DNA from 3 places in the Nonlabens agnitus genome. Region 1 is predicted to be linked to each of the others. Evidence: riboswitches for the same ligand, from Rfam matches in the RefSeq annotation. Region 1 holds a riboswitch; each other region holds the start of a gene.
What was found. Region 1 has a riboswitch for S-adenosylmethionine ahead of BST86_RS04995 (Na+/H+ antiporter NhaC family protein). Riboswitches for the same ligand answer to the same signal wherever they lie in the genome.

Region 1 (10,558 bases):
CACAAAAAGTCAACGGACTCAAGTCAGAAGCCACACCAGAAGATAAAATTTCATTAACGACGATGGTAATAGTCGCTGTTTGATCTGGACATGGATCTGTACCAGGAACCGTGTACACATAGTTATACGATCCAGGCGTCAATGCACTAATATTAGTGGTTCCCGTATTACCATTAGTAATCGTTGTCGGGCCTTCCCAAGTACCTGTGGTATCTGGATTCCCTGTTAATAACGGAAAAAGATCAAAATCATCTTGAGGTAGGTTATCGATACAATATTGCTGGGTCGTTCCTACACCCGGAACAGGTGGCTCTGCAATGCGCACGGTAACTGCCACAGCTTCACTCTCACAAAAGAAATTGTCTGCTTGTACGTAGTAGGTTTCTCCATCCACCAACAAAGTAGTAGGAGACAAGGATGGTGGGATTGGACTGTTACCACTATCCACCTCACTATACCAGTTGAAATTATTGGTCGTTCCTGGATCAAGGTCTGCTACAGTTGGTGCCGTATCAGAACAAAAATCCTGAGTGGTTGGTGGACTAGGAGCAGCTGGTGAATCAAAGACGGCGATACTACCAGATTCTATCTGGCTTCTACAGCCTGCATTGTCCACAAAAACGATGAAGTAATTTGCACTTCTTGGTAAGGCTTCCGTTGGCTGACGTCGATTTGTAAGGGCAAAATCTGAATAGATTTCTACAGAACCTCCAGTTGGGACGTTGGGAGCAAGTGCCTGATTGATATAGGATTGAATGGTAGGATTCTCGTTATCACAGAAAATCGCTTCTAGACTTTGGCCGCTGGGATCTACCGTAAAATCTACGACCAGTTCCTCACGAGTACCACAATTTCCTGTGGTGTCACCCGCATAATAAGTGCCTTGTCGCACGAGTTGGGATGGTGGTATAGGCGATCCACCAGTAGGATTAGCATACCATCTTATAGGATTGGCACCAGGATTGGCAAATGCATTTAAATCTTGAAAAGTCAGTCCAGGGGCATCACAGATCACTTGAGGTGAAGCGGTCACCGTTGGACACTGTGCCTGTGCGTTTAGCATGGGCAGGAACAGCAGCAGGAACAACAGCCATGGTGTTGGCAGTAAGTTACTTACGTAGTTTTTTTTCATAAAATAGCTTCCTATATAAATTAATTACGACTTGAATAAGGGGAATTGGTGTGATATGGGTTGATTGGTTTAAGAGGCTAAATATAGAAGAACCATGGATATAGACCACTTTAATCTGATAAATATTACGATTGTCGTTAAATTTCATCGACGAACGGTTAAAAATCTTAAAATATCATAATATTAATTTGAGACATATAATTAGTATATAGGTAAAAGATAGTTACGCTTTCGCGAAAGCGAACTCCATATTTATCACACTATAAAAATGAAGTTTTGATCGTTTTTCCATGTTTTGAGTTAGTGTTTTAAAAGGGTAGAAGGTCTTGATCTGAAAACACACGTGACAGATTGCCTGAAGCCAATAGCTTTTTTAATAGGATTTTACCAAGAAGCTTGGCATTATTATGGTAGCTTAACTTTCAAATATCTTTGTTATGAAAATGTATCGTCCTATATATAGTAAATGTGTGTTGTTACTTATCGCTATTTTGAGCATTACTGCCTGCAGCGTTCAAAAAACGGGAAGCCCAGCAGAATTTGAGGCGTTGACCAATAAAGTGGTTAATGGTGATACGTTGCGCATTGAGATGGATGCGGCTTATCCCTTGAATACGTATGCATCCCAACAAGTGATTCAACAATTGATGCGTAATACGGGAGATACTGCCAATAGAATTGACCTTACGGGCGACGGGCATTTTCTAGAAATTCATCCAGACATGGTGAAAGCCAATTTACCGTTTTTTGGAGAGCGTCGTCAAGGTGCTGGATATAACAATCCGCAGGACAGTGGTATCAATTTTGAACAGGCGCCAGAGGATTATCTCTACACGGTAGATAATGAGGCATACAAATACGAGATTGAATTTGATGCCAATGACAAAACCGAAAATTATGACGTGGACGTGGTTGTATTTGCCAATGGTAAAGCAACGGTTTACGTAAGAAGCACCACCAGAACGGTCATGCAATATCAAGGAAGAGTGGTATCTACGAACGATTCCAAGGAGTAATCAAAAAGAGAACAAGTCTACTTAGTTCTCAAAAATTCTATTTGACATAATATACATTATGGTTCAAATATCAAATTCTTTTAATCATCACAAATCGCATAAAATAAACTGCCCGGATTCATAACTATAGTATTTACAGGCATCATCTTAGGCGTAATTCTAATAAATGGTACTAAATCTTGATCTGTAGGATTTTCAGCATATGGGAACTGCTCATGATTTGAATCCAGAACTTCTGGAAATATCTCATTCTTGAAATACTGTTCAAAGAATTCAAGATCTTCCGTATTGATGTCTTTATACTCAGAACGCTTTTGTATGCCGCCTTGATCTTCCATAAACAATTGACCATCCATAAACCTTACTTGAGAGGTTCCACCTTGAGAATAACTTTCAGGTAAACCTGTGAGCAAAAACTCATTATACGAGGCGTTTGGTTTAAAACTAAAAATATAGTTCTTAGAGTTTGTGATTTCGCCTTCTGCATATTTTCTCAAATCCTGCTGATAGATTTCTATTTGTTCAATGGAATTGCGCTGCGAGTAGATATATGGATACGTAAAGCAATTGGCGGCTTCATTAAATATAGCTGTAAAGGCCTCATTTACAGAACTATTAAAACGTATCGCAAAACCTCTATTGGCATCAAGTCCAACACGAACTTTAACCGAATCCTGAATACTCGAATTATAGCGAGCGTACAGCACCACTTTAGGTTCCTTATGATAGGTGAATAGATAATGGTCTTCTACTTTTTGCCAAGTTCCTTTGAGCACACCTCCAAAAAATGCGATAGCAAAATGATGATCTGGTGAGATAATTACATGAGAATCTCCATGTGGATCATTACTAGAAATATGATATGCTCCAGAAATATCCTCAACAGACTGCTGTGCAACACCTAAGGCCATCCCACTAAAAACAAATAGTATTGACAAAACCTTTTTCATAGGTATGCATTTTTTCTAAAATAAAGATAATCTAATCTGCCGCTATAAAAATCTCCTGCGGTGACCACTACTCTACTATTTATACGATCATTGTTATTCCTTACCAGAGGCGTCATTGGACTAGATTACCAAGCAAGGTCTGCTCCTCATAATTCTTAACATATTATATGGTTCTCAAAGCTTCATTTTAAAATGTTATGGTTTAGTTTTGCCGCCGCAAATAATTATCAAGAATCTCATTAGGGAGATAGCAACCTGCAATAACGAGCAAGGTGCTAAATGGATAAGCCAAGTTTTTGGAAAAAATGTTAACTCATACTTCTATTGCTGGTCGCTGTTTCCCTTATCTCAAATTAAGATATGGATCATAAAACCGTGATTACCCCTAAATTTTCAGCGCTTATACCGCTTTTTGTCTTCGTCCTTACTTTTCTAGGCGTTGGTATTATTCAAAATGACTTTTACGCATTACCAGCACCTATAGCTGTTATTGCGGGAATCATCGTGGCATTCCTGATGTTCAGACAAACGATCGAATCCAAAATCCAAACCCTATTAAAAGGTTGTGGTGACGATAAGATCTTGACCATGTGTTTGATTTATCTCTTGGCCGGTGCTTTTGCTGCCATCACTAACGCGACTGGTAGCGTGGATGCTATAGTCAATTTGGGTCTGGACTTTATTGCAGTGCAATACATCTACGTGGGCATCTTTGTTATCGCCGCATTCCTATCGGTTTCTACGGGAACTTCTGTAGGTGCGATTGTCGCACTGGCGCCTATTGTGGTGGGCTTTGCCGATAAAAGCAGCGCAGACCTAGCCATTTTGTGTGGTGCCTTGTTGGGCGGTAGTATGTTTGGTGATAATCTCTCGGTCATATCAGATACCACGATCGCTGCGACCCAATCTTTAGGTTGTAAGATGAGTGATAAATTCAAGGAGAACATCAAGATCGCGCTTCCAGCTGCTTTGGTCACCATTGCCATTTTGATCTTTCAAGGGTTGGACCTAGAGTCTGGCAATGCAGAGACGATCATTTATGATTACTCGGTGATTAAAATTTTGCCTTACCTTCTTGTAATTGGACTTTCTGTATTGGGTGTTAATGTGTTTATCACGCTACTTTTGGGTTGCATCAGTGCTGCCATTTTAGGGATTGCTTACGGTGATTTCACCTTATTGGAATCTACCAAAATCGCCTATGAAGGCTTCACCAGCATGACCGAGATCTTCTTACTGTCCTTACTTACCGGTGGTCTAGCTGCACTCGTAGCCAGAAATGGTGGTATTGATTTTATCCTGATCAAAATCAAAAAGCTGATTTCCAGCAAGAAATCAGCGCAATTGGGTATTGCTTCACTGGTCAGCACCGTGAATCTAGCCATCGCAAACAATACGGTTTCCATCATTATCACAGGTCCCATTGCCAAAACCATTAATGATGAGTACCATCTGGACAACAAGAAAACAGCGTCGATTCTGGATATTTTTGCCTGTATTTTTCAGGGATTGTTGCCGTATGGCGCACAGGTCTTGATGATCTTGAGTTTGTCTAACGAACAAATCAATTATCTGGATTTGGTTTCTAACACGTGGTACCTCTTGTTACTGTTGATGACGACCATAGCATTCATTGTATTCAATACACCTAAAACGATAAGAGTTCCATAAATAAGAACGCCTGGCATATTAGGTACCTTTGCTTCCACTCCAGTTGTAAGTCCAATAACCTGAGTGCTGTCAGCAAATTCGATTAAAATTTATGATTCCAAAACTTCATTACATATCAAACGCCAAAACGCCTCAACTTCATCTAGACAACATTCAGAAAGCTTGCAGTGCTGGAATCGAATTGGTACAACTGGACATGAAGCACATCAAGAAACCAGCGCTTTTACAGTTGGCTAAAGATGTTCAGGCGATTACTTCGCATTTTCAGACCAGACTCATCATCACGAGCCATTACAAGATTGCCGAAACCATTAAAGCAGACGGCGTATTCCTGGAAAAAACCGACGCTTCTCCTACTCTAATGAGAGAACATTTGTTCCCATGGCAAAGCATTGGTGCTAGCGCACACACCTTGCAGGATTGTCAGGACTTGATTAAAAAAGAAGTGGATTATATCGCCTTGGGACCTTTTCAAACGGCTAAGGAAGATAAAACGAATGCCTTAGGGATACATGGTTATACCGCTATTGCGGAAGCCTTACCAACCGAAACACCATTACTAGGTTTTGGCAACATTACTACAAACGATGTCAAGAACATATTGGACACCGGAATCTCTGGAATCATCGTATCTCAAGAAATCAACACCGATTTCAATTTGATCAAAACCTATCACCAATTACTGAAAGCTTCTTCTACTCAAGAGATCAGGCATAGGTTTGAATGATTCGTTTAATAAAATGATGTTTTATACATAAAATACTTTATGCCTCCTATAGATTTTGAATAGCAGTTTATAATTGTAAGATTGTTACAATTCTACTAATGATCTAATAAACCCGACCTCAGACTCTATGCTGATGCAGATTTTTAAAACCTCCATATTTATGATAGTACCGTAATTGAACAACTAAAACTTAATTTATCGAGAGCAAATAATTAACTGTGGGAATCAATTATTTTCTTTACTGCAGGCTTTAAATACTTCAAAAACGTTTCTCTTGCAGGGTTTTCAAGTTGTAGGATTTTATCAATCTCCTCAATAAAATTTTCATTTAACGCTATTGAGGTAAATTCGGAATGCATTCTAGCTTTCAAAACTTCATCATCTAAGTTTACTTTTCTCTTCAATATTGATATTTGATCATTGAGTAATCTGCCTTCACTAAATAAATCTAGAAAACCAGACTTCTGTAGTTTTGCAAGGTGATCTCGAACATTTCTAATTGAATAAGCTCCTTTTTTAAATAATAAGACCGTTGGTAACTCTGAAAGTTCTTCAACCTGCATTGCGTATGCACTATGAATAAAAATCGGCACCCTACGATGATGAAAACAATGTTTAATATCTTTCAAAATATCAAAATCCATGTCTTGAGAATCCAATTCATTTTTCTGAGCTAAATCGAAAATAACAGCTTTAACGTCCATCCAGTTATCATCAGAATAAATATATTCTCTTAGACTATCAAGAGTAATAAATGTAATAGGTTTCAAACCCAAGTCTAAACCGCGTATATCAGCCTTGATTTTTTTGACAATAGAAATTTCGTCATCGTAGATTAAAATTTTACCCATAACTTACTTTATCTTCTATTAAGGACAAAAGCCGGCCCATATTCTCTGTTTTCAGCTCTGATATCCCAATTATTTTTGGATAAAATGCTCTGAGTGTATGTCAGACCTAAACCACTTTTATTCTTTCCGGGTTTATTAGAAACACCATATTCAAATATAATATCTAAAATTTCCTCGGGAATTAAAGGTCCGGTATTACTTATTACCAATTTTGTGTTTTCAAGGGAAAACAATATTGCTCGATTTGATTCATCACTTGTTTTTAACCAAAAAACTGCATTATTAATTATATTTAAAAAAGATATCCAAAGAGCATATTCATTATCATTTATTTGATAAGAGTTTAATTTAGGATCGATATCAATCTGGATTTTAAAATCATTAATATCTTTTTTATATAATCGGATAACTTTCGAAAAAGAAACGATTGGTTTAAAATTTCTACTCACGGATTTTCCGATCGCAGGCTCTAGGGATTCTTTTAAATCATCTAGAGTACTAACGGCATCGGCAATTGAACTTAACTCATTTGAAATCTTATTCTTTATTTCTCGTTGAGTAATCTTTTCATTTTGGTCATAAATTTCTAATTCCGAAGCTCCCAAAATTGTTATTGGTTGGGCTAATTCATGATATAATAACTCAAGACTACTGCCTAGAGAGGCTAATCTTTCGGCGAGAGTTAATCTGAATTCAGCGCTATTAAGAGCATTGTTAGTTTCGTTTATAAATAATTGAGTCTTATTTATAACTTCATCATTATCAATATTATCCCTAATAAAATTTAAATATTCTTGAGATTCAGGTCGCGTATTCAATTTTCCAACTGGTCTACCTAAATTGTTCTTAAGGCGATAATTATATCTCTGCTGACCAATTTCTTGCATCACTCTTAGCAACATCCCTTTCAGTTGGCTAAAAGCATTGTTTTCATAGAAGCCTTCTCTATTTGTTTTCTCTTTCAATCCATCATTCTGTGGAGAAAACAAATAAACATAACCTAGCACTAGATTTGGTCCAATATTTTTCCTGGATCTTGCACTCTTTTTTGACCTAATCCTAACCAGTCTTGAACTCCATCAATGTCTCCATAGGGTTTAACGCCAAATCCATTTTTAGAAATTCTTATACCAAGAAGTTTATTTAAAATATTCTTGGTTCGAGTATTTTTCTCATTTAATATATTTCCGAGCTTTTCGATTGCATCTTTTTCTCTATCATAAATTCTTATATCAAACATAAACCCACCTAGATCAGCTTGTGCTTCAGAATCGGTTAAATCTTTAAGTTCTTGTTTATTAACTAATTCTGTTTTTGAATTAGAATAATCAGAGACATCCAAAATCATTTTCTTTTCAAACGATTCATTTGGAAGTCTGTTAAAAAAAAGCACTCCATTAAGTTCGCCTGTGGAGTTGATTCTACCTATAGCCCTATAACTATATCCTTTAAGTATTTTTAATGGTACGACTTCGGTTAGAAGGAATTCATTCTTGTGATCTTCAATAAGATTAGTACCAAAATTCAATTTAAAAGTACTTTTTTCACTTGCGATTGAAATCTTTTGGAAATGATATTGTTTGTCAATAATTCATCTTGTATCATTTCACTCATTGCCAATGGGGTAATTAAGACCCCAAGTGATTTCATTAAGCTGGTATCTTCAAATTTTAAATCAAATTCATTATTACTATATTCATCTATCATTAAATTTTGAAGACTATCATCAATATTTTCTAAAATAATAATTGTTCCTTCTAAAAAATTTTGATACTTATTATTGAGTAAGTTCAACAGTACATCATTTCGATCTTTGTTTCTTATCGATAGCAGGTGATCTTTTTCAAATAAATCAATATAATTTTGAATTTCGTCCCCAGGGAATTTTATTTGATCTAAAAGAACTTCTTCATAAAATTGATTTGAATCCAAACTCAACCAATTGAATTTATCACAATATGATGTTTTAGATACAACAGTGAGTCTCTTACCCAAAGCCATTGCTGCTAACCTACCAATACCTTTATTACCCAAGAATTGTCGGTTGAAGATTTCGCTGTGAGTCCTTTTTCTTTTGGAGCTAACCGAGGGTTGCAGCCATTCCCCAAAGAGTGTTTCTTTCGCCATTCCTGTCCCATTATCCTTTACAATTAGAAAAGATTTTGACTCTTCCTCGGCTATGTGAATGTAAACATCAATTTCTGTAGCATCCGCATCGTAACCATTTTTGACTAACTCATTAATTGCTGATGTAGGATGGCCGATCAACTCTTCACCCATTTGAATAATAGACCGTGCGCCTGGTTGAAACGTGTGCGTTCTTACTCCCATTAAATTAATGAATTAAATTGTTCCGCTATAGTTTTGGACATCAAGGGAGGTACTGCATTTCCTATTTGTTTAAATGCTGCACTTCTACCACCTTCAAAAAAGAAATCATCAGAAAAAGATTGTATTCTTGCAGCTTCTCTTACGGATAATGAGCGTATTTGATTAGAGTCTGGATATATATAATGGTGTCCATCCTTGGCTATATGAGCAACCATTGTATGCGATAATCCATTGGCATCGACAACTTTATATCTATCTAAAAATGATTTCTGATTTTTATGTGTTTTCAATTTATTTGGTAGATCTGGATATTTTAAACGTTCCCTATTTTCCCATTTTTGAATTGCAATTTTATAGATCTCCAAATCTCTAATATTATGAGGTCTCGCAATATGCTGAGTCACAAAATCCATCCCATTTCGTAGTTCAAATTGATTTAAATAATCTGAAGAATTAGATTTATATCGAGTTACATTTTTTTGTTCACCAGGCTCAAGTATTTTTAAATCATCTAAAATATCTCTGACTTTAAAATCATGTTTTACTTTTTTGAACTCTGGATATTTAAAATCTATGTCCTTCCGCCAACCAATTAAAATAACTCTTTTTCTTTTTTGGAGAACTCCAAATTCTTCTGAATGCTGAACTTTATAATCTAAATTATATCCAATTGATTTGAAATGTTCTTGCATATTTTTAAAGTACTGCCCTTTTTGAGCAGAAATTAGACCCAAAACATTTTCAAATACGAAGGCTTTGGGTCTATAGTTTTCAAGAAATTTTGCATATTCTTGATACAAAAGATTTCTAGGATCTTCTCTCATGCCATTGGCATCTCTTGCTCTACCTACTAACGAATATGCTTGACACGGTGGACCACCTATAATTATATCAATCTCTTGATTTCCAGCCAATAAATCAATATGTTTAAAAATAGAGTCATTGTTGCATCCACCAATGCCAATATTCAATACCGATTCTGAAAGCTCTTTAGTTCCATATTTTAAAATAAAATCTGGTCTACTTATTTTTCCTAAAAGATAATCGTAGTAATGATCAATTTTATTTTCTCCTTTCAGCTTATGATATACCAATCTTGTCTCTAAAGTATTACATGCGTGAGAATCAATCTCAACGTGCGCTATAGGATTGAATCCAGCGTTAATAAAACCTTCGGATAAACCACCTGCTCCGGAAAATAAATCTATAAAATTCACAATATAAATCTACATCAAATAAAAATTCATACCAATATAGCAATACTTTGATTATCAATTATTTGATAATTAATTGACAGTTGAACCCTGATTTTCATCTCACTTTTTGAAGTACTATTCCAAATTTGGGCAAATTTCGATTGATAAGATATTCTGCTCCTCACACGTTTTATTATAACAAGTCACCGGCACAAACTACGCTTCTATTTTAAATAACTATATATTCCATCCAATTTAATGCTTAGAGATCAAAATTAATTAAGGCGCATAGTCGTATGTAATTCACTTTGAAAAATGTACAGTTAAGCAAACACAAGAAAAATATGATCACTGATTGGAATATTTTGATCACAATCAAATAGATTATATCAACCTTCACCATTGCATCCTTCCGCGAAAGCGATAAAAAACCATTCACCTTCTAAATCACTCAGTCTAAAATGACTAAGCATTGTTGCGAGTCATTGTGAATATCTATCCACAAATTTGCCGGTTCCCGCTGGTCTGGCATTCTATATTTGCCGTCCCAAAAAAGAATCCTATGAGCGCCACATGGTACGAGTGCAAAGTGAAGTATAGAAAATTTGATGAAGCCACGGCCAGTCATAAAATGAAAACAGAGCCTTTTCTGGTAGATGCGATATCGTACACTGAAGCCGAAAG
Region 2 (10,558 bases), 1.0 Mb from region 1:
CCCTAGTAAATATATAGGGTTTAAAGATTATGTCGTTTATTTGTAGCTCAAATCGGTTTATGATCTTAGATCAGTTTTTATACACCTCGCGCAAGCAAGAGCAAATACAGGATGTGAGCGCAGCTATGTCGCAGGATTCTACGATGCGCAGCGTGATCAAATCCATCACCTGGCGCGTTGTAGGGACGATGGATACCATATTGATTTCATGGATCTTGACTGGTGAGGTGCGCACGGCTTTTGCCATCGGTGGTGTAGAATTGATCACTAAAATGGTGCTGTATGTCGCTCACGAGCGCGTATGGAACCGCATAAAATTCGGCAGACGACCATGATAGATCAAAACAATTATCAAGAATATAATTCCGCTTTCGCGAAAGCGGAACCCAGCAAAATCATTGCAACTATATTAAAACAAGCGCATAAACCGGTAGTGACTACCAACTTCAGACCCTACGAGGTCGCAATATTGCACGCTGTGGCAAACGTAGATGCTACTGTACCGGTCATCTGGTGCGATACAGGATATAATACGCCACAAACTTACAGACATGCTATTTATGTGATCGATACCTTAAAACTGGACGTGACCACCTTTGTACCACAACAGACCGTCGCATATAGAAATGAAGTGATGGGCTTGCCTACCGTAGATGATCCAATACATGCAGAGTTCACCCAGCAAGTAAAACTAGAACCATTCCAGCGAGCTATGGAGCAGTTTCGCCCAGATGTTTGGTTTACCAACTTGCGCGCGGGACAGACCAGTTTTAGGGACTCCATAGATGTACTGTCCTATAGCAAGGACGGCATATTGAAGGTAGCACCTTTTTATCACTACAGTGATGCGCAGCTGGACGATTACTTGCAACAACACCAATTACAAAATGAGCACAGATATTTTGACCCTACAAAAGTCGAATCGAACCGTGAATGCGGTCTCCATGCCTAAAGTTTTGCCACTTAATGCACTAGAGGCAGAGGCGATTTATATCATACGCGAGGTCCTCGCGCAGTTTGAGAAACCGGTGCTGTTGTTTTCTGGCGGTAAGGACAGTATCACGCTGTTGCATCTTGCCAGAAAGGCCTTTTTTCCAGCTAGGATTCCGTTTCCATTATTGCATGTAGATACCGGTCACAACTTTCCCGAAACCATTGACTTTAGAGATGAATTGGTAGCCAGATATGATCTTGATCTAATCGTGGCTCATGTGCAGGACAATATCGATGCAGGAATCGTTAAGGAAGAAACCGGTCGTTATTCAAGTCGCAATCAACTGCAGACACAAACATTGCTGGATGCGATAGAAGAACATGGCTTTGACGCCTGCATGGGCGGCGCCAGACGTGACGAGGAAAAGGCACGTGCCAAGGAGCGCATCTTTTCAGTACGCAACGATTTTGGTGAATGGGATGAAAAGAATCAACGACCTGAGCTTTTTGATTTGCTCAATGGTATGATCGAGCTAGGTCAGAATGTGCGTTGTTTTCCTATTTCTAACTGGACAGAGTTGGACGTTTGGAACTATATAAGAAGCGAAAAAATAGAAATACCATCTATTTATTATGCGCACGAGCGATCTGTTTTTGAGCGTGACGGTTTGATCTGGAGCGATTCACCTCATGTGTATCGCGACGATCATGAAGAGGTGGCAACTCGATGGGTGCGCTTTAGAACCGTAGGCGACATGTCGTGTACTGCAGCGGTCGCAAGTACGGCAATAGACATTGATACGGTTATTGAAGAGATAAGCGGCAGTACCATTTCAGAACGTGGCGCACGCATTGACGACAAGCGCAGCAAGGCTGCCATGGAAACACGTAAGCAACAAGGATATTTTTAATGGATGTATTGAAGATTGCTACCGCAGGTAGCGTGGATGACGGGAAAAGTACTTTGATAGGCCGTTTGTTGTATGACACGCAATCGCTGCCTACAGATAAGCTTGAGGCCATCAAAAAGAGCAGCGAGAAAAAGGGATATGATTACCTCGACCTATCGCTGGCTACTGATGGTCTTGTGGCAGAGCGTGAGCAGGGAATCACCATAGACGTGGCGCACATCTATTTCTCGACACCAGACCGCAGTTACATCATTGCAGACTCGCCTGGTCATGTGGAATACACGCGCAACATGATCACGGGCGCCAGCACCAGCAAGGCCAGCATCATCTTGATCGATGCTAGAAAAGGCGTTGTGGAGCAGACCTTCCGCCACTTTTATATCAACCATTTGTTGCAGACCAGCCATTTGATCATTGCGGTAAATAAAATGGATCTGGTGGATTATGAAGAGTCCGCTTTCGCGAAAGCGGAACAACAATTCAGATCACTGCTGGATCAACATCCCTTAGAAAAACGAACCGTGCATTTTGTGCCGGTCAGTGCGCTCAAAGGCGAAAATGTTGTAGATATATCAGGCGCAATGCCTTGGTACACCGGAAGTACCATACTTGAAATCCTTTCCAAGATCGATACAGTGGAAGAAAGCACGCAAGGATTTTTACAGGTTCAAAACGTGATACGTCCTAAAACCGAAGAATATCACGATTACCGTGGTTTTGCGGGTCGCATCAAAGGCGCGCACTTGTCCACTGGTGACGAGATTACCGTGTTGCCATCAATGAAAACAAGTATGATTGATGGTATTTATTTCAATGGCGACAGTTATGATGAGGCTCCAGTAGGCAGTTCAGTCAGTGTGACGTTGAAAGATGAAGTCAATGTGGATCGTGGTGATGTCTTAATGACGCAATTGCCAGCAGATTTTGAGCTGACCAAAACCATTCAAGCGACCATTTGCTGGATGGATAGCACACCATTACGTCCACGCACTAAATTCCATCTTCAATATGGAACGCAGCGCATGACTTGTCGTGTGGAACACATCCTTTCCAAAAAGTCTACCGATTTCCGCCAGGACATCACGGAAGTCGAGCTTCTGGAACTCAACGACATTGCAAGGATTCAGCTTAAATTGAGTAAACCCATTCCAGCAATAACCTACGATCAATCTAAAGAATTAGGTCGTTTTATTTTGATCGAACCACAAAGTAGAAATACCGCTGCGGTTGGGTTCATCGAATGATTTATTAGGTCTTAGTTAAGCAATTACTACAAACTCTTGTTTCCTGTTTCTTGATTCTTATCTCTGTCAAAACCATCATCATAAACACTTGTTTAGCTGCCGTTTGGTAACGACCTTTGCAATTCCTTAAAAAGGAAATTTATTGCTATGGAGAAAGAGATGATTACCACAGATATTTTAATCATAGGCGCTGGTCCTACAGGTCTTTTTGCGGTTTTTGAAGCAGGATTGTTAAAGCTGAAGTGTCATATCATAGACGCACTAGCCCAACCTGGTGGTCAGTGTACAGAATTGTACCCTAAAAAACCCATCTATGATATTCCTGGTTTTCCAGAAGTTCTAGCTGGTGATCTGGTAGATAATCTCATGAAGCAAATCGAACCGTTCCAGCCTGGTTTTACCTTAGGAGAGCGCGCCGAAACCATTGAAAAACAAGAAGATGGTAGCTTTATAGTGACGACCAGTAAAGGAACTAAGCACCATGCTAAAGTAGTCGCCATTGCTGGTGGTTTAGGATCGTTTGAACCTCGCAAACCAGCCATTGATGGAATCGAAAATTACGAGGACAACGGTCTAGCTTATATGATCAAAGATCCTGAGGTTTATCGCGACAAAAAAGTAGTCATTGCCGGTGGTGGCGATAGTGCTTTGGATTGGTCTATATTTTTGGCAGACGTCGCTAGCGAAGTAACTCTGGTTCATAGACGAGAGGAATTCCGCGGTGCGCTAGATAGTGTCGAGAAAGTAGAGGAATTGGTCCAACAAGATAAAATAAGATTGGTCACACCTGCGGAAATCTTAGATATCAACGGCGATGGAAAAGTGGAATCGGTGCTCCTACAACACAACGACGAGGCAAAACGAATGGAAGTAATCGAATGCGATGCTTTTATACCGTTATTTGGTTTGGCGCCTAAACTAGGCCCAATAGCAGATTGGGGTCTGGAAATAGAAAAGAATGCTATTAAAGTGGACAACACTTTAGATTACCAAACCAACATTCCAGGCATCTATGCCATAGGCGATGTGAACACCTATCCTGGTAAATTGAAATTGATCCTTTGTGGTTTTCACGAGGCCACTTTGATGTGTCAGAGTGCTTATCAACGCATCTTTCCAGACAAACGGTATGTGATGAAATACACAACCGTTGGTGGTATTGATGGATTCGATGGTTCACGTAAGGAAGCCGAAAAAGCAGTCGTTAAAAAAATAGGCAATAAGCAGAATGTCTGATATCAAAATGACCATCATCGATCGCGATGGCCAGCGCCACGAGGTCGATGCGCCTACAGACATGAACATGAACGTCATGGAAGTCTGCAAGGCTTATGATTTACCCGTGCAAGCCGTTTGCGGCGGTATGGCCATGTGCGCCACCTGTCAGTGCTACATCATCAGTGATCACGATTTAGGTGAGCGCAATGATGATGAAGAAGCCATGCTTTGGGAAGCCCAAAACGTCAAAGAGAATTCCCGACTAGGCTGCCAGATCCCGATTACGGAAAATTTAGAAGGATTGGTGATTGAATTGGCTCCTGAAGAATAGTGAATTTTACGTCAGGCTGAGCCTGTCGAAATCAATTCGTTTCAGAAAAGTTTAAAAAAGAGGCACTCTAGTTTAAAAAATGGCTGGTGCCACAAGGTCGAAGTCTAAACTATAGACAAAATCAATTTTATTTTTCACTTTAATTTTGTTTTTGATTTTCCAAAGCCCATATTTGTACTAGTTCATTGCATTTTGAGTTATAAAGAAAGGTTCAGGGATTAGACCCGTTGAGACCTTGGCAACCCTACGATTGTAGAAGGTGCCTCATTCTACCATGCGATTGCGTGGAAAGATAACGAGCAAATTATCCGCACATCTTTCTTTAATATTTGATTTGTTTTCGCTTTCGCGAAAGCGATATCCAACTCAAACATCAAGTTTATCTGTAGCTCATGCTATGGATCAAACTTAATGCAGGTGAGCATGATCACATAAACACAAAGATTGAAGAATACGACATTATATAAGGCATTGCAAGAACGCATCCTCGTACTGGATGGTGCCATGGGAACCATGTTGCAACGGCATAAATTCACAGAAGAAGACTTTAGAGGCGAGCGCTTTGCAGACTACGCATCTGATGTGAAAGGAAACAATGATTTGCTGTCCATCACTCAGCCAGAGGCCATTGCTGGTGTCCATGCCCAATACTTTGCGGCTGGAGCAGATATCGTAGAGACCAATACGTTTAGTGCAACTACGATCGCCATGGCAGATTATCACATGGAATTTTTGGTGGATGAATTAAACGTTGAAAGTGCTCGAATTGCCCGCAAAGTAGCCGACGATTTCACAGCAAAAGAACCACACAAACCTAGGTTTGTTGCAGGCGCTATAGGTCCGACCAACAAAACCGCCAGCATGTCGCCAGATGTGAGCGATCCTGGTTATCGCGCTATAACATTTGAAGAGTTACGAAAAGCTTACAAACAACAAGCAGCTGGATTGATCAAAGGTGGCGTGGATATTTTGTTGGTAGAAACTGTTTTTGACACACTCAATGCTAAAGCTGCTCTTTTTGCCATTGAAGAATTGAAAGAAGAACTTAATCTTGATATACCAGTCATGGTAAGCGGCACAATTACAGATGCCTCTGGAAGAACCTTAAGTGGTCAGACAGCCGAGGCTTTTATGATTTCGATTGAGCATATACCGCTGTTGTCTTTTGGTTTCAATTGCGCCTTAGGTGCCAAACAACTCACACCTTATTTAGAGACTGTAGCTAGTAAGTCCAATTATGGAATAAGTGCATATCCCAATGCGGGATTGCCTAACGCCTTTGGAGAATATGATGAGTCGCCAGAACAGATGGCTTCACAAATTAGAGAATATCTCGACAAATCTTTGGTCAATATCATAGGTGGTTGTTGTGGTACCACACCAGAACACATTGCCGCTATTGCAAAAATAGCTGCCGAATATCAGCCTAGAATTATTCCATCCCTACAAACTTTGGCGCATGGATAAGAAAGAATTTAGACCACTAAAACTAAGCGGCCTTGAGCCGTTAGTTATTACTCCAGAAAGCAACTTTGTCAATGTGGGTGAGCGCACCAATGTTGCTGGTTCCAAAAAATTCTTACGTCTTATTAAGGAAGAGAAGTTTGATGAAGCGCTGGATGTTGCTCGCGACCAGGTGGATAACGGTGCCCAGATCATTGACATCAATATGGACGACGGCCTGATCGATGGTAAAGCCGCCATGGTCAAGTTTCTCAACCTGATCGCTGCAGAACCTGATATTTCCAGAGTGCCTATCATGATCGATAGTTCCAAATGGGAAATTATTGAGGCTGGATTGCAAGTGGTACAAGGCAAATGCGTTGTCAATTCTATAAGCTTAAAAGAAGGCGAAGAAGAATTTATAAAACATGCCAAGGCTATCAAGCGTTATGGCGCTGCCGTGATTGTCATGGCCTTTGATGAAGTAGGTCAAGCAGACACCTATGAACGCCGCATCGAGATTGCCAAGCGCAGCTATGATATTTTGGTTAATGAAGTCAAGTTCGCTCCAGAAGACATCATCTTTGACCTTAATATTTTTCCGGTGGCTACGGGAATGGACGAGCATAAACTTAATGCCTTGGACTTTATTGAAGGGACCCGATGGGTGCGTGAAAACTTGCCATATGCTAGTGTTAGTGGTGGCGTGAGTAATGTGAGTTTTAGCTTTCGTGGGAATGATAAAGTGCGGGAAGCCATGCACAGCGCCTTTTTGTACCATGCGATCAAGGCTGGTATGAATATGGGAATCGTGAATCCTGCATTGCTAGAAGTCTATGATGATATTGATAAAGAGCTACTCGATCATGTAGAAGATGTATTGCTCAACCGCCGTGATGACGCTACAGAGCGTTTACTGGATTATGCAGAAAACGTTACGCAAACCACACGCACGAGTACCATTGACAATAGCTGGCGAGAGTTACCATTACAGGATAGAATCACAAGAGCTTTAGTAAAAGGAGTGGACGCTTTTATCATTGAAGATGTAGAAGAAGCGCGAAAAGCCTCAAGCGCGCCCATCGAGGTGATTGAAGGTCATTTAATGACAGGTATGAATGTCGTGGGTGATCTGTTTGGTTCGGGTAAAATGTTCTTGCCACAAGTGGTGAAAAGTGCTCGAGTCATGAAAAAGGCCGTGGCATATCTGTTACCCTATATTGAAGCAGAGAAAGAGAAACTCAGACTCCAAGCCCCTAAATCCCCAAAGGGGACTTTTACCAGTTGGCGTACTGCCAACCCAATCGCCTACGACTTGTTGCGAAAAAGGGTAAAAGAAAAGCGAAAAAATCCAACTCCTGCTGAAGCTAAAATGTGGGAAGCCTTGAGCAATAAAAAATTGGAGGGATACAAGTTCCGACGTGAGCATATTATAGGTATGTATATTGCCGATTTTGTTTGCTTAAAGAAAAATCTAATCATAGAAATTGATGGAGGCTACCACGAAAACTACGAACAACAAGAAAAAGATCAAGAAAGAACAGAATGGTTGGAAGATCATGGCTTCAAAGTGATCAGATTCAAAAACGAACAAGTACTCAACAACATTGAGTCCGTTTTGAACGAAGTTCAAAACGAACTCAAAAAAGTCCCCTTTGGGGATTTAGGGGCTAGCGCCCCAAAGGTATTAATGGCCACCGTAAAAGGCGACGTACACGACATAGGTAAGAACATTGTTTCGGTAGTTTTGGCCTGCAATAATTATGAGATTATTGATCTTGGTGTGATGGTGCCGCCAGAGAAAATTCTGGATGCTGCGATCGAGCATCAAGTCGATATCATCGGCCTGAGTGGTTTGATAACTCCATCACTGGACGAGATGGTCTATATCGCCAAAGAAATGAAGCGCCGCAACTTCAATGTGCCACTCATGATAGGTGGCGCGACTACTTCAAGAGCCCATACCGCTGTAAAAATTGCCCCAGAATATGATGGCACGATCGTTCACGTCAACGATGCCAGCCGCGCGGTAACGGTCGCTGGAGAATTGACAGGCGATAAGGACGAAGATTATTTCGCTTTCGCGAAAGCGAAAAAAGAGGAGTATTCAAAACTGCGTGATGAGTTTCTAGGTAGAGCCAAAAAGAAAGATTTTCTAACCATCGAACAAGCCAGAAAAAATAAATGGACCACAGATTGGGATACCTATCAGGCTGTAAAGCCTAACAAATTGGGTGTTCACGAATTGACAAACTTGGACCTCAAAGAAATTTCAGAATATATCGACTGGTCGCCCTTCTTCCGCAGTTGGGATTTGCACGGTCGTTATCCAGATATTTTGAAAGATGAAATCGTGGGCGAGCAGGCTACAGATTTGTTCGCAGATGCACAGGAAATGTTGAAGCAGATCATTGATGAGAAATGGCTGGATGCCAAAGCGCTCTACGGTTTGTTCCCAGCAAATTCCAACGATCAGGATGATATTGAGGTACATGGAACAGATGCTGAATATATTTTTAGAACCTTACGCCAGCAGTCCAAAAAAGCGGTTGGAAAGCCTCAAATAGCACTATCTGACTTTATCGCACCGGCAGCTTCTGGAACACAGGATTACATTGGGGCTTTTTGTGTGACAACAGGTTTTGGCGTTCCAGAACGAGCAAAACAATTTGAAAAAGATCATGACGACTATAATTCCATCATGCTCAAGGCCCTTGCTGACCGACTCGCCGAAGCGCTAGCCGAATATCTGCACCTAAAAATACGTAAGGAATTCTGGGGTTATGCCAGCGACGAGCAGTTGGAAAACAATGACTTGATCAAAGAAGCCTACAAAGGCATACGACCTGCGCCAGGTTATCCAGCTTGTCCAGACCACTTAGAAAAAGAAACGATCTGGGAATTATTGCAAGTGGAAGAAAAAATAGGAGTAACGCTTACAGAAAGTCTTGCCATGTGGCCGGCAGCAAGCGTTTCTGGATACTACATCGCGCATCCAGAATCACGCTATTTTGGATTAGGCAAGATCAAAGATGACCAAGTAAAGGATTATGCAGAGCGGAAAGGAATCTCTCTTGCCAAAGCAGAAAAATGGCTCAACCCAAATATTGCGGATTAATACACAAAGGACTACATGAAGATTACCGACCATATCAAGCAAGCAGATCAAGCGCTGTTTAGCTTTGAGATCATACCACCAGTAAAGGGCAAGTCGATACAAGAACTCTACAACAATATCGATCCCTTGATGGAATTCAAGCCGCCATTTATAGACGTGACAACCTCTCGAGAAGAGTTTATCTACATAGAGAAAAAAGGCGGTTTGCTGGAGAAAAAACTCACCAGAATGCGACCTGGAACGTTGGGAATTTGTGCTGCGATACAGAATAAATATGACGTGGATACCGTGCCACATTTGCTTTGTGGTGGTTTTACCCAGCAGGAAACAGAATATCTTCTAGTAGACTGTCAATATCTAGAGATTGATAATGTCATGGCGCTGCGCGGCGATGCCCGTAAGGAAGAAAAGCGCTTTGAGAGTACAGATGGTGGTCATAAATATGCCATCGATCTGGTGAAGCAAATCAATGATTTGAATAAAGGACACTACTTGCATGATGTTATTGAAATTTCCTGTGATGTGGATTTTTGCATAGGTGTGGCTGGTTATCCAGAAAAGCATGAGGAATCACCCAGCATGAAAACCGATTTAAAGCGCTTGAAGGATAAAGTGGAAGCCGGTGCACATTACGTAGTGACCCAGATGTTCTTTGACAACCAGAAATATTTTGATTTTGTCAAAGCGGCTCGCGACATAGGCATAACCATACCTATCATCCCAGGAATCAAGCCTATCGCGACTAAGGCACACTTACAATTGCTTCCTAAAACGTTCCATCTGGACATACCGCAAGATTTAGTAGATGCGGTAGAAAACTGTAAGACAAATAAAGACGTACGTCAGGTAGGCGTGGAGTTTTGCATCGAGCAGTGCCGCGAGTTAATGGCGCACGATGTACCGGTGCTGCATTTTTACAGCATGGGAAAAAGCGATAATATTTACGACATTGCCAAAGCTATTTTTTAATGTAGTTTCGCCCTAATGACGAACCGTTTTATAATTCTTGTGGTTTTTCTCGCTTTCGCGAAAGCGATAACAGCACAATCCCAAGAACAATTTCCTAAGATTGCGACCCTAGACGTATCCTTGATGCATGGGACCATCCTGCAGCACAATCCAGATATTTCCCACCTCATTACAGAGCATCCCAAAGGTGTTTTGCTTAGTTACAATCGCAAGACCTTTGGAGAAGAAGAATGGGAATCGCGCTACGGTTTTCCAGATTGGGGTTTCAGCGCTGCCTATCAGGACATGAAAAATTATAACCTGGGCGAGGCCTATAGCGCCTATGCGCATTACAATTTTCACTTCTTCAACAGGAATTTGCAGTTTAGGGTTGGTCAAGGACTGGCCTACA
Region 3 (10,558 bases), 1.1 Mb from region 1:
CTATGAAGTCACCTACTTTACTGGTGGTAATGTTGTTGTAGTTATCATTTAAATCTGGTGTTGTTATACCAAGTTCTAAAGATCGATCAACAGCCATTTTAATCAATTCAGCTTCGTTATGAAGATCAAAGTGTTCCAGCAACATCGCAGCGCTCAATATGGAAGCAATAGGGTTCGCGATGTTTTTTCCAGCACCTTCTGGATAGGAACCGTGAATAGGTTCAAACATGGCATACTTATCACCAACGGATGCGCTGGCCAAAAGGCCAATGGAACCGCCTATGACGCTCGCCTCGTCGCTAATGACATCACCAAAAAGGTTTTCAGTCAAAATCACATCAAACTGCGATGGATTCAAGATCATTTGCATCGCAGCATTGTCCACAAAAAGGAAATCCAGTTGTACGTCAGGATATTGGGTGGCTAGTTCTGTAACGACACGTCTCCATAGTCTTGATGTTTCCAGTACATTGGCTTTGTCTACTAACGTCACTTTATTGCGTCTGGATTGGGCCGCTTTAAAAGCTTGATGGGCAATACGTTCAATTTCTTCGCGAGAATAAGCGCACAAATCAGAGGCGTGATTACCGTCCTCGCTCAAATGCTTTTCGCCAAAATAAATGCCACCCGTCAACTCGCGGTAGATAGAGATGTCCGTGCCCGCGATAATGTCGCGTTTCAACGGTGATTTTTCTAGCAAAGCTTCATAAGCCTTTACAGGTCGCACGTTGGCATATAGGCCTAGTTCCTTGCGCAATTTGAGTAGGCCTTGTTCAGGTCGTACTTTGGCAGTAGGGTCGTAATCATACTTGGGATGACCTATGGCTCCAAATAGAATGGCGTCTGTAGATTTACAAAGATCCAAAGTTTTTTCAGGCAACGGATCGTTAAATTGATCGATGGCTGTAGCGCCTACAGCCGCGTTCTTGAACACAAACCGGTGGTCAAACTCGACCGCTATCGCTTTCAACACTTTTACAGCTTGAGCTGTAACCTCGGGTCCTATGCCGTCTCCCGATAAAACTGCAATATTTAATTTCATATAATCTTGTTGATAATGTATAATAAGCGTTTGATGCTCGCTAGGGCAATGACTTCAAAAATTCATTCAATAGTTATTAATGACCAATGACTCTTTAAAATGGTCTCTCTTTTTCAAATTGTTCGATCACCTCTTTTTTACTCAGTAAATAATCAATATCGTCATACCCATTAATCATACAGGTTTTTTTATAGGGATCGATATCAAAAAATTCTTGAAAGGAAGTTCCTTCTACACTTATGGTTTGCTTCTCTAGGTTTACTTGTAATAATGTTTCTGGATTTGCGGTGATGGTATCTAGCAGGACTTTTAAGAATTCTGGTGTTACCTGAATAGGCAACAAACCGTTATTAAGGGCATTACCTTTAAAAATATCTGCAAAATAGCTGGATACGATCACCTTGAAACCATAGTCAGTCAATGCCCATGCGGCATGTTCCCTACTAGAGCCACAACCGAAGTTATCTCCAGCTACTAAGATTTTTCCTTCGTACCTGTCATCGTTCAAGGCAAAATTCTCATTAATAGATCCGTCCTTTTTGAAACGCCAGTCTCTAAAAGCATTCTCACCAAATCCTTCACGATGGGTCGCTTTCAAAAAACGAGCAGGAATGATCTGGTCAGTATCAATATTTTCAATCTTAAGGGGTATCGCTCGAGAGGTAAGTGTTGCAAATTTCTCCATTAGTTCATCATCTTTGTAAAGTCCACAATCTTTCCTTCTACAGCCGTAGCAGCAGCTAACAATGGGCTAGCTAGAATCGTTCTACTACCTTGGCCTTGTCTTCCCTCAAAATTTCTATTGGAAGTACTTACACAATATTCACCTTGAGGTATTTTGTCATCATTCATGGCAAGGCAAGCGCTACAACCTGGCTGGCGCAGTTCAAAGCCTGCAGCATCAAAAATATCTTTCAAGCCTTCTTCAATGATCTGGGATTCGACCTGTTTGCTTCCAGGAACCAACCAAGCTGTTACATTGCTGGCTTTTTGTTTTCCCTTGATAAAACTTGCAGCTACCCTAAAGTCTTCTATTCTTGAATTGGTACAGCTACCTATAAAAACATAGTTAATGGGCTTGTTTATCAAAGACTCTCCTTTTTTGAAATCCATATATTCAAGGGATTTTTCAAAAGAAGTATCATCCGTATCTGGAATAGTTTCAGTGACTTTGATTCCCATTCCTGGATTGGTACCATAGGTCAACATAGGTTCTATGTCTGCCGCATCAAAGAAATATTCTTTATGAAAAACAGCATCATCATCAGTGGGAAGTGTTTTCCAATAAGCTACCTTTTTTTCAAACTCTTCTCCTTGTGGTGCAAATTTTCTTCCTTTCACATACTCAAAAGTCGTTTGGTCTGGAGCAATCATGCCGCCACGAGCACCCATTTCTATACTCATATTACAAACGGTCATGCGACCTTCCATGGACATATTTTTAAACACATCACCAGCATATTCACAGAAGTATCCGGTTCCTGCATTGGTGCCCAATTTTGAGATGATATAGAGAATAACATCCTTAGGCAAAACTCCTTTTTTAAGCTCACCGTTCACCGTAACGCGCAGGCTTTTTGGCTTGGTCAACAACAAACATTGACTGGCAAAAACTTGAGCTACCTGACTGGTTCCAATCCCAAAAGCTATACTGCCGAAGGCACCATGCGTTGAGGTATGTGAATCACCGCAAACGATCGTCATTCCTGGCTGGGTGATTCCCAGTTCTGGAGCCATAATATGAACGATTCCATTGTATTTATGGCCTAGTTCGTAAAGAGTGATATTGTTCTTTGCACAATTCTCTGTCAATTGTCTCAATTGGTTTCTGGACAGTTCATCCTTAACAGGTAAATGTTGGTTTTGGGTTGGTGTATTATGATCTGCCGTGGCGACGATTTGATCAGGTCTCGCTACAGGAATATTACGGGCTTCTAATTCATTAAAAGCTTGCGGACTGGTCACCTCGTGAATCAAGTGTTTGTCAATGTATAAAATCTGTGGTCCATTCTCGATGGCGTCCACCACATGGGTGTCCCAGACTTTATCAAATAATGTTTTTTTCATGAATGGTTTTATTCGTTTTCTTCTTTCCTAGCTATTCGGCAGGCAAGCGGGAAATTGATCAATAGATCTATATCAATACTTAATAGAAATAATTAAGCAGAAATAATCTCTCTATACAAGTGACTCTTCTCAATAATTTGATGGATGTCATCATCCTTAATTTCTTTCTTGCGATCTGCAAACTCCAAAAACTTGGAATACACCACATCCAGCTGCAGTTTTGTAAGCTCATAACCCACAATCTTAGCGCGGTAGGCTAGGGCAGCTCGTCCGGAACGTGCGGTGAGTACTATGGCAGATTCAGTTACACCTACATCCTTAGGATCGATGATCTCATAGGTTGCGCGATTTTTAATCACACCATCCTGATGTATTCCTGAACTGTGTGCAAAAGCATTGGCACCTACGATGGCTTTATTGGGTTGTGTGTAAATGCCCATGCTATCACTGACTAACTGGCTAATTCCAAACAGTTGTCGTGTGTCGATATTCGTATCTAGGTCTAGGTATGGATGCTGTTTAAGCACCATGACGACTTCTTCCAGCGCGGTGTTTCCAGCACGTTCGCCTATACCATTTATGGTGCACTCAATTTGTCTGGCACCATTTATCACACCTTCAATAGAGTTTGCCGTGGCAAGTCCCAAGTCATTGTGACAGTGAACGGAAAGGATGGCTTTGTCAATACCTTTGACGTTTTCCTTTAGATATTTGATCTTCGCTCCATACTCGCTAGGCAAGCAATAACCAGTTGTGTCTGGAATGTTGAGCACCGTTGCACCAGCCTTAATGGCGGCCTCGCAAACTCTGGCTAGATAATCATTATCGGTTCTTCCGGCATCTTCTGCATAGAATTCCACGTCTTCCACAAATGATTTGGCATAGCTTACGGCCTTAAAGGCGCGTTCAATAATCTGCTCTCTGGAAGCCTTGAACTTGTGTTTGATATGGGAATCTGACGTTCCAATTCCTGTATGGACCCTGGGTTTTACGGCATGCTTCAAAGCATCTGCTGCGACTGTGATGTCGTTTTCCACCGCTCGGGTAAGGCCGCAAACGGTAGCATTTTGAACCATTTTTGAAATCTCAACGACAGACTGGAAATCACCAGGACTTGATACTGGGAAACCAGCCTCGATCACGTCAACACCTAGACCGTCCAGTCGTTGTGCGATGCGTACTTTCTGGTCAGTATTGAGCTTGCAACCGGGAACTTGCTCGCCGTCTCTTAAAGTCGTATCAAAGATTTGAACGTTGTTTTTTGACATTTGGGCTACTTAAATATTACTATTGTTACACTAATGTATCTTTAGTGTTTCGCTTTCGCGAAAGCGAAACAACCCAACCTACGATGTTCAAACCACATCTAGGATGTCTAATTATCTGAAATACTGTAAGTTGAAATAGTAATTAATTGATGACAAAGGACCAAAAAGACCCTTTATTTGTACTGATTAAGTCTTTGACTAAGTCTGAAAAACGCCAATTCAAACTCTATGTAGGTAGATTGGGTGTGAATGCAGATTCAAAATTTTTGAATCTTTTCAACGTTTTGGACAAGGCAAATACGTACACTGAAAAGCTGATCTTAAGCTCTACCGACATCAATAAGAGGCAACTGGCAAACGTAAAAGCACACCTTTACAAACAAGTATTGATAAGCCTCAAGCTCAATCCAGCGCACCAAAACATACGATCACAAATTAGGGAACAGCTTGATTTTGCCTCTATACTTTATCACAAAGGCTTGTATAATCAAGGATTGAAAATTCTGGATAAAGCCAAGGAACTTGCTCTTAACAACGAAGAAAAAAACCTGGCCTATGAGATCGTCGAGTTAGAAAAGGTGATTGAATCACAGTATATCACTAGAAGCATTAGCAACCGTGCAGACCAGCTTTCCATACAGGCCAAAGAGTTGAGCACTGCCAATGTCCTTACCAGTAAATTGTCCAATCTTTCACTACAGCTTTATGGACTATTACTCAAAACAGGTTATGTCAAGGACGAGGAAGAAAGCCAGCAAATCACAGAATACTTCAATGCAAGATTGCCCAAGTACGACATCGCAGATTTAGGTTTTAGAGAAAAACTGTGGTTGTACAAGGCCTATTTATGGTACGGTTTTCTGATGCAGGATTTTTTGAGTTGCTATAAGTATGCGACAAAATGGGTCGAGCTGTTCTATGAGCATCCTAATATGATCCAGCTGAATCCTGTGTTTTTTCTAAAGGGAAACAATTATTTACTGGAGGCACTTTTCTTTTTAAGAAGAAAGGAAAAATTTGATAAAAGGCTTGCCATACTTGAAGAAACCGTCAACGACGGCAATTTCCCAGACAATGAAAATGTGGCTGCGCTCTCGTTCTTATACCTCAACTTGAATAAGGTAAATGCCTATTTTATTGACGGTAGTTTTAGTGATGGGTTATTCTTGATTCCTAAGATTGAAAAGGAATTAAAATCTTTCAAAAGCAAGATTGATGAACACCATCAAATGGTTTTCTATTACAAGTTTGCTAGTATGCATTTTGGTGCTGGGAACAATCTTGAAACCATTTATTACCTGGAGAAAATCATCAATAACAAATCATTGACCATGCGAGAAGACTTGTTGTGTTTTTCCAGAATCTTGAGTGTCATTGCACATTATGAAGCTGGTAAAGACGAACACCTCGAGGCAGATTTGAGGGAAACCTACAAGTTCCTGATCAAGATGAACGACTTGCATGAGGTGCAAAATGAGCTTATTAGATTTATACGGGATTTAGGCAATATTTATCCTCAAGATTTGAAATCTGCGTTTAAAAAGCTGTTGGAAAAACTTAAAGTTTATGAAGATCACCCATTTGAGCGCCGTGCTTTTTTGTACCTCGACATTATTTCCTGGCTGGAAAGTAAAATTTCAAATATGACTGTAGGTCAAGTTATTAGGGGTAAATTTTCACAAGAAAAAGGATAGTATTTTTATTACCCTAGTAATTTAGTAGGTAAATAATCTGTTAAAAATTTGGATTAACCATTTTATTTATTGAATCTTTACATTCACGTTCATAACCATACTGAAATTATCAAGAAAGGACGAGGGAACAGACCCATCGACTCCTTAGCAACCCTTCATTTATGTGATCCATAAGTGATGAAGGTGCTAATTTCTGCTCGCATCTCGCGAGACAAGATGATACACATGTAAGTAGGTTACACTACCACAAGTTTCTTTTTTGATTTTTCCTTATTGCGCAAGCGATAGGGCAAATTCGTATTTCTATTGGTTCTGGGCATTAATCTAATTTCTAATTTAAAAAAGAAACAAAATGTCAGATCAAAAATTTTCAACCCAAGCATTACACACCGGTCACGATGTAACAAAGAATGGAGGTACACGAGCAGTGCCATTGTATCAATCCACTGCTTATGTATTCAATAACAGCGATCACGCTGCAAACCTTTTTTCATTGTCAGAACCAGGCTGGATCTACACCAGGCTCAATAACCCAACCGTTGATGTGCTGGAACAACGCCTCGCTGCACTTGAAGGTGGCATCGCCGCAGTTGCTACAGCTTCTGGAACGGCTGCGATCTCTACTACCTTATTGACACTGCTTAGAGCTGGTGATCATATCGTTGCGAGTAATTCGCTTTATGGCGGCACCTACAATTTGCTTTCGGTTACCTTACCACGCCTGGGAATCACAACCACATTTGTGAATCCTAATGATGACGATGCTTTCGCGAAAGCGAGACAAGAAAACACACGCGCCATTTTTGTAGAATCTCTAGGAAATCCTAAACTGGATGTACTCGATCTTAAAAAAATAAGCGCTCAGGCCAAAGATGCCAAAGTCCCATTAATCGTGGACAATACTGTCGCAACGCCTTACTTGTTAAATCCAATTGAGCATGGTGCCAATATCGTTATTCACTCCTTGACAAAGTACATCAATGGTAACGGTACGGCTCTAGGTGGTATCATCATTGACGCAGGAACCTTTGACTGGACTAACGGTAAATTCCCAGAATTTACAGAGCCGTCTGCAGGTTATCACGGACTCGTTTATAGCGAGGCTCTAGAAGCTGCGGCGTTTATCGCCAAGGTAAGAATAGAAGGCCTGCGCGATCTAGGTGGCGCTATTTCACCATTCAATGCATGGCAAATCATCCAAGGATTGGAAACCTTGCAACTGCGTATCAAGCAACATAGTCAAAACGCTCTTGAACTGGCTACCTGGCTTAAAGAGCAAGACGATGTGGCATGGGTAAATTATCCAGGACTCGAGTCCAGCGATTACTACGATCTTGCTCAAGAATACTTGCCAAAAGGTCAAAGTGGTATCGTTACATTTGGTGTTAAAGGTGGCTATGAAAATGCCAAGAAAGTGGTGGATAGCGCCAAGGTATTCTCGTTACTAGCCAACATAGGAGATACAAAATCTCTCATCATTCACCCGGCAAGTACTACTCACCAGCAACTTAAAGATGAAGATCAATTGAGCACTGGTGTGACTAAGGACTTGATCAGATTGTCTGTAGGACTTGAGGATCTTGAAGATTTGAAGTCTGATTTGCTTAACGCTTTCAAGAGCATCAAATCCACGGTGACGGCCTAGATGTCAAAAAAGCTTCAATACATATCTATTCCAGACCTAAAGCTTAGGTCAGGTAAAGTCCAGGATATTAGTGTTTCGTACCAGGTTTTTGGGCGTGAGTTGCATACCGCGCCCATTATTCTGGTCAATCACGCCTTGACGGGAAACTCCAGTATTGATCAATGGTGGGAACCTCTGGTGGGCGCTGGAAAGGTGCTGGACACAGACCGTTTCACATTGCTGGCTTTTGATATCCCTGGTAATGGTTATGATGGTGATGTGGATCGATTGATCTATAACTATCAAGAATGGTGTCTGGCAGATGTAGGTCTCGCTTTCGCGAAAGCGATACAAAGCTTAAAAATCCATACCATCGACATAGGTATAGGTGGCAGTATAGGCGGCGCCTTGTTGTGGGAAATGATCGCCATTGAACCAAAGTTATTTAGAACCATCATACCTATTGCCGCAGACTGGAAGGCAACTGATTGGCTCGTGGCTTGTTGCCACGTACAGGATTCCATTCTCAATACATCCAGTGCACCGCTGGAAGTCGCCAGACAGCATGCTATGACTTTTTATAGATCGCCGCAAGGATTGACCAGTAAATTTCACCGTGAAAAAGTGGCGGGCTCATTTGCAGTGAACAACTGGTTGGATTATCATGGAAAAGCCTTGGATCAAAGATTTAGCTTACCCGCATATCGATTATTGAATCACCTTCTAGCCAGCACAGATGCTGCTGCTTGTTACGATAATTCCATTGAAGAAATGGTAGGACGATCCACCACATCTATTGAATTGATTGCCGTAGACAGCGATGGGTTTTTTGTAGCACAGGAAGATCGCGATACGTATGCATTACTCAAGGAGTCTCACGAAATAAAATACCACGAGATTCAAAGCTTGCACGGTCACGATGCCTTTTTGATGGAACACGACCAGGTCAAATTTATAGTTTCCAAAATCCTGAGGCACCATTTAAAGGAAGTCGATGCCACCTAGGGCATGATTTTCATTGGGAAACCAATAAATAACATCAACATGAAAACAATACACCTCTATATTTTCGGCTTAGGAAATGTGGGCAGTAAGCTCATACAACAAGTTCTTGAAAGCCATGAATTTTTTAAAAAACAACAGCACCTAAACTTGCGCATTGTAGGTCTGGCCAATTCACGCAGGGTTTACACCACATCAAAAGGCATTACTGCAGATTGGAAAAATGAATTTTCAAAGCATTCTCAGGTTAGGGAAGAGAAAAGCTTCTACGAATTCTCTGAAGACTATCAGGTTCCTAAAATAGCTATAGACGCTACTGCCAGTAAAGAACTTTCTAAATTTTATCCAGAGATTGCAGGACAAGGGTTTCACATAGTCACCGCTAATAAGATTGCCAATACCTTATCACAGGAGTTTTATGACCAATTGCGTGCGATATTGAACAGTCAAAACCTAAAATTTGAATATGAAACCAATGTAGGTGCAGGGTTACCTATCGTTCAAACGGTCAGAGATTTGTATCACAGTGGTGAGCAGGTCTTTGCTATCAATGGTGTTTTTTCAGGTTCGTTGGGATATATATTCAATCGGTATTCACAAGAAGATGTACTATTTTCCCAAGTGGTAATGGATGCGCTCCAAAATGGCTTTACAGAACCTGATCCTAGAGAAGACCTATCTGGTAATGACGTGGCGCGTAAACTTTTGGTTCTCGCCCGTGAAGCTGGATTAAAACTGGAGTTTGAAGACATTGAAATAGAAAATCTAGTAGTACCGCAGCTACAGACCTATTCTCTAAATCAGTTTTTAACAGAGCTGTCCTCACTGGACGAACAGATGCAGCAGCGCAAAAATGACCTGAAACCTAATGAGGTGTTGCGACATTTAGGGCAGCTGGATGTGAGAAACCAGACCTTGACGGTTTCCCTTCAAGCCGTTTCCAAAGATTCACCTGCAGGTCAATTACAAGGTAGCGATGGTTTTTTTGAGATCTATTCTGAAAGCTACACCAAGGAGCCTCTAGTCATCAAAGGTGCTGGTGCTGGTCGCGAAGTGACCGCACGTGGTTTGTTGTCTGATATCGTTAAGATAGGTAGATCCTTGAAGCAACAGCCAGTTCCACAATTTTGTGTCAACTAGCTATTAGCGCTCGATGGTAAATGTAAATGTGGTCGAAACTCCTAATTCGGATTTTGCTGTTATGCTGCCACCTAGGCTTTCAACCAATTGCTTAACGGTCGATAATCCTATGCCGTGGCCTTGATTGCCATCGCGGTCATATTCTCCTACAGTATTGAATAGTTCAAAGATGTAGGATATTTTATCTTGTGGTATTCCTATACCGTTATCGATGATCCTAAACTCATAATGGCTCGAGTGAATATCAGCTTCTAGGTTTATGATAGTTTCTTCCTTATCGTTGTATTTGATACTATTGCTTATCAAATTGAGGAAGATTTGTTCCAGCGCCACTTGATTGCAGTAAATCGTGTGATTCACTTCAGGTAAGTTGATTTCACAGTGATGCTTGATGTTGATCAATTCCACGATGTCTTCCAGCACATCGTTTAAATTGAAGGTGGTACGATCTTCAATATCATGTGACGAGCTCTCGTAATGCGAAAGAATATTTGTGATGTAATCACTTAATGACAACGATGATTTTTTGAGGTATCCTAAATACTGTCTACCATCATCGTCAATTAAAGCACTGTATTTCTTATTTAATATGTCTGAAGTTACAATCAGATTAGCTAGCGGCATTTTCATATCATGAGAAACCGTAGCGGCAAAGTCCTTTAAAAGCGTGTTATGCTTTTGAAGATGCTTCTGTGAAATTTCCAGTGCTTGATTCGCTACG

Region 2: it holds a riboswitch for S-adenosylmethionine, as region 1 does, so the genes downstream of both, BST86_RS09795 (homocysteine S-methyltransferase family protein) here and BST86_RS04995 (Na+/H+ antiporter NhaC family protein) in region 1, are expected to answer to the same signal.
Region 3: it holds a riboswitch for S-adenosylmethionine, as region 1 does, so the genes downstream of both, BST86_RS09850 (O-acetylhomoserine aminocarboxypropyltransferase/cysteine synthase family protein) here and BST86_RS04995 (Na+/H+ antiporter NhaC family protein) in region 1, are expected to answer to the same signal.

Annotation. Positions count from the first base shown of each region.
Region 1 covers NZ_MQUC01000003.1:1,082,105-1,092,662, forward strand. The annotation lists gene BST86_RS04980 (Ig-like domain-containing protein) at 1-1,132, opposite strand, end outside; gene BST86_RS04985 (DUF4251 domain-containing protein) at 1,570-2,148, shown strand; gene BST86_RS04990 (hypothetical protein) at 2,229-3,098, opposite strand; SAM-I-IV-variant riboswitch at 3,318-3,414, shown strand; gene BST86_RS04995 (Na+/H+ antiporter NhaC family protein) at 3,459-4,769, shown strand; gene BST86_RS05000 (thiamine phosphate synthase) at 4,861-5,496, shown strand; gene BST86_RS05005 (hypothetical protein) at 5,709-6,347, opposite strand; gene BST86_RS05010 (sensor histidine kinase) at 6,356-7,312, opposite strand; gene BST86_RS05015 (hypothetical protein) at 7,354-7,875, opposite strand; gene BST86_RS05020 (ATP-binding protein) at 7,872-8,678, opposite strand; gene BST86_RS05025 (DNA cytosine methyltransferase) at 8,678-9,895, opposite strand; gene BST86_RS05030 (DUF4494 domain-containing protein) at 10,437-10,558, shown strand, end outside.
Region 2 covers NZ_MQUC01000003.1:2,120,711-2,131,268, reverse strand. The annotation lists gene BST86_RS09825 (DUF2061 domain-containing protein) at 60-335, shown strand; gene BST86_RS09820 (phosphoadenosine phosphosulfate reductase domain-containing protein) at 332-952, shown strand; gene cysD (sulfate adenylyltransferase subunit CysD) at 945-1,844, shown strand; gene BST86_RS09810 (sulfate adenylyltransferase subunit 1) at 1,844-3,088, shown strand; gene BST86_RS09805 (NAD(P)/FAD-dependent oxidoreductase) at 3,248-4,324, shown strand; gene BST86_RS09800 (2Fe-2S iron-sulfur cluster-binding protein) at 4,317-4,637, shown strand; SAM riboswitch class I at 4,832-4,936, shown strand; gene BST86_RS09795 (homocysteine S-methyltransferase family protein) at 5,082-6,104, shown strand; gene BST86_RS09790 (vitamin B12 dependent-methionine synthase activation domain-containing protein) at 6,097-9,198, shown strand; gene metF (methylenetetrahydrofolate reductase [NAD(P)H]) at 9,214-10,167, shown strand; gene BST86_RS09780 (acyloxyacyl hydrolase) at 10,183-10,558, shown strand, end outside.
Region 3 covers NZ_MQUC01000003.1:2,132,368-2,142,925, reverse strand. The annotation lists gene leuB (3-isopropylmalate dehydrogenase) at 1-1,042, opposite strand, end outside; gene leuD (3-isopropylmalate dehydratase small subunit) at 1,137-1,727, opposite strand; gene leuC (3-isopropylmalate dehydratase large subunit) at 1,727-3,109, opposite strand; gene BST86_RS09860 (2-isopropylmalate synthase) at 3,202-4,377, opposite strand; gene BST86_RS09855 (hypothetical protein) at 4,527-6,071, shown strand; SAM riboswitch class I at 6,175-6,294, shown strand; gene BST86_RS09850 (O-acetylhomoserine aminocarboxypropyltransferase/cysteine synthase family protein) at 6,424-7,716, shown strand; gene BST86_RS09845 (alpha/beta fold hydrolase) at 7,717-8,700, shown strand; gene BST86_RS09840 (homoserine dehydrogenase family protein) at 8,740-9,837, shown strand; gene BST86_RS09835 (sensor histidine kinase) at 9,841-10,558, opposite strand, start outside.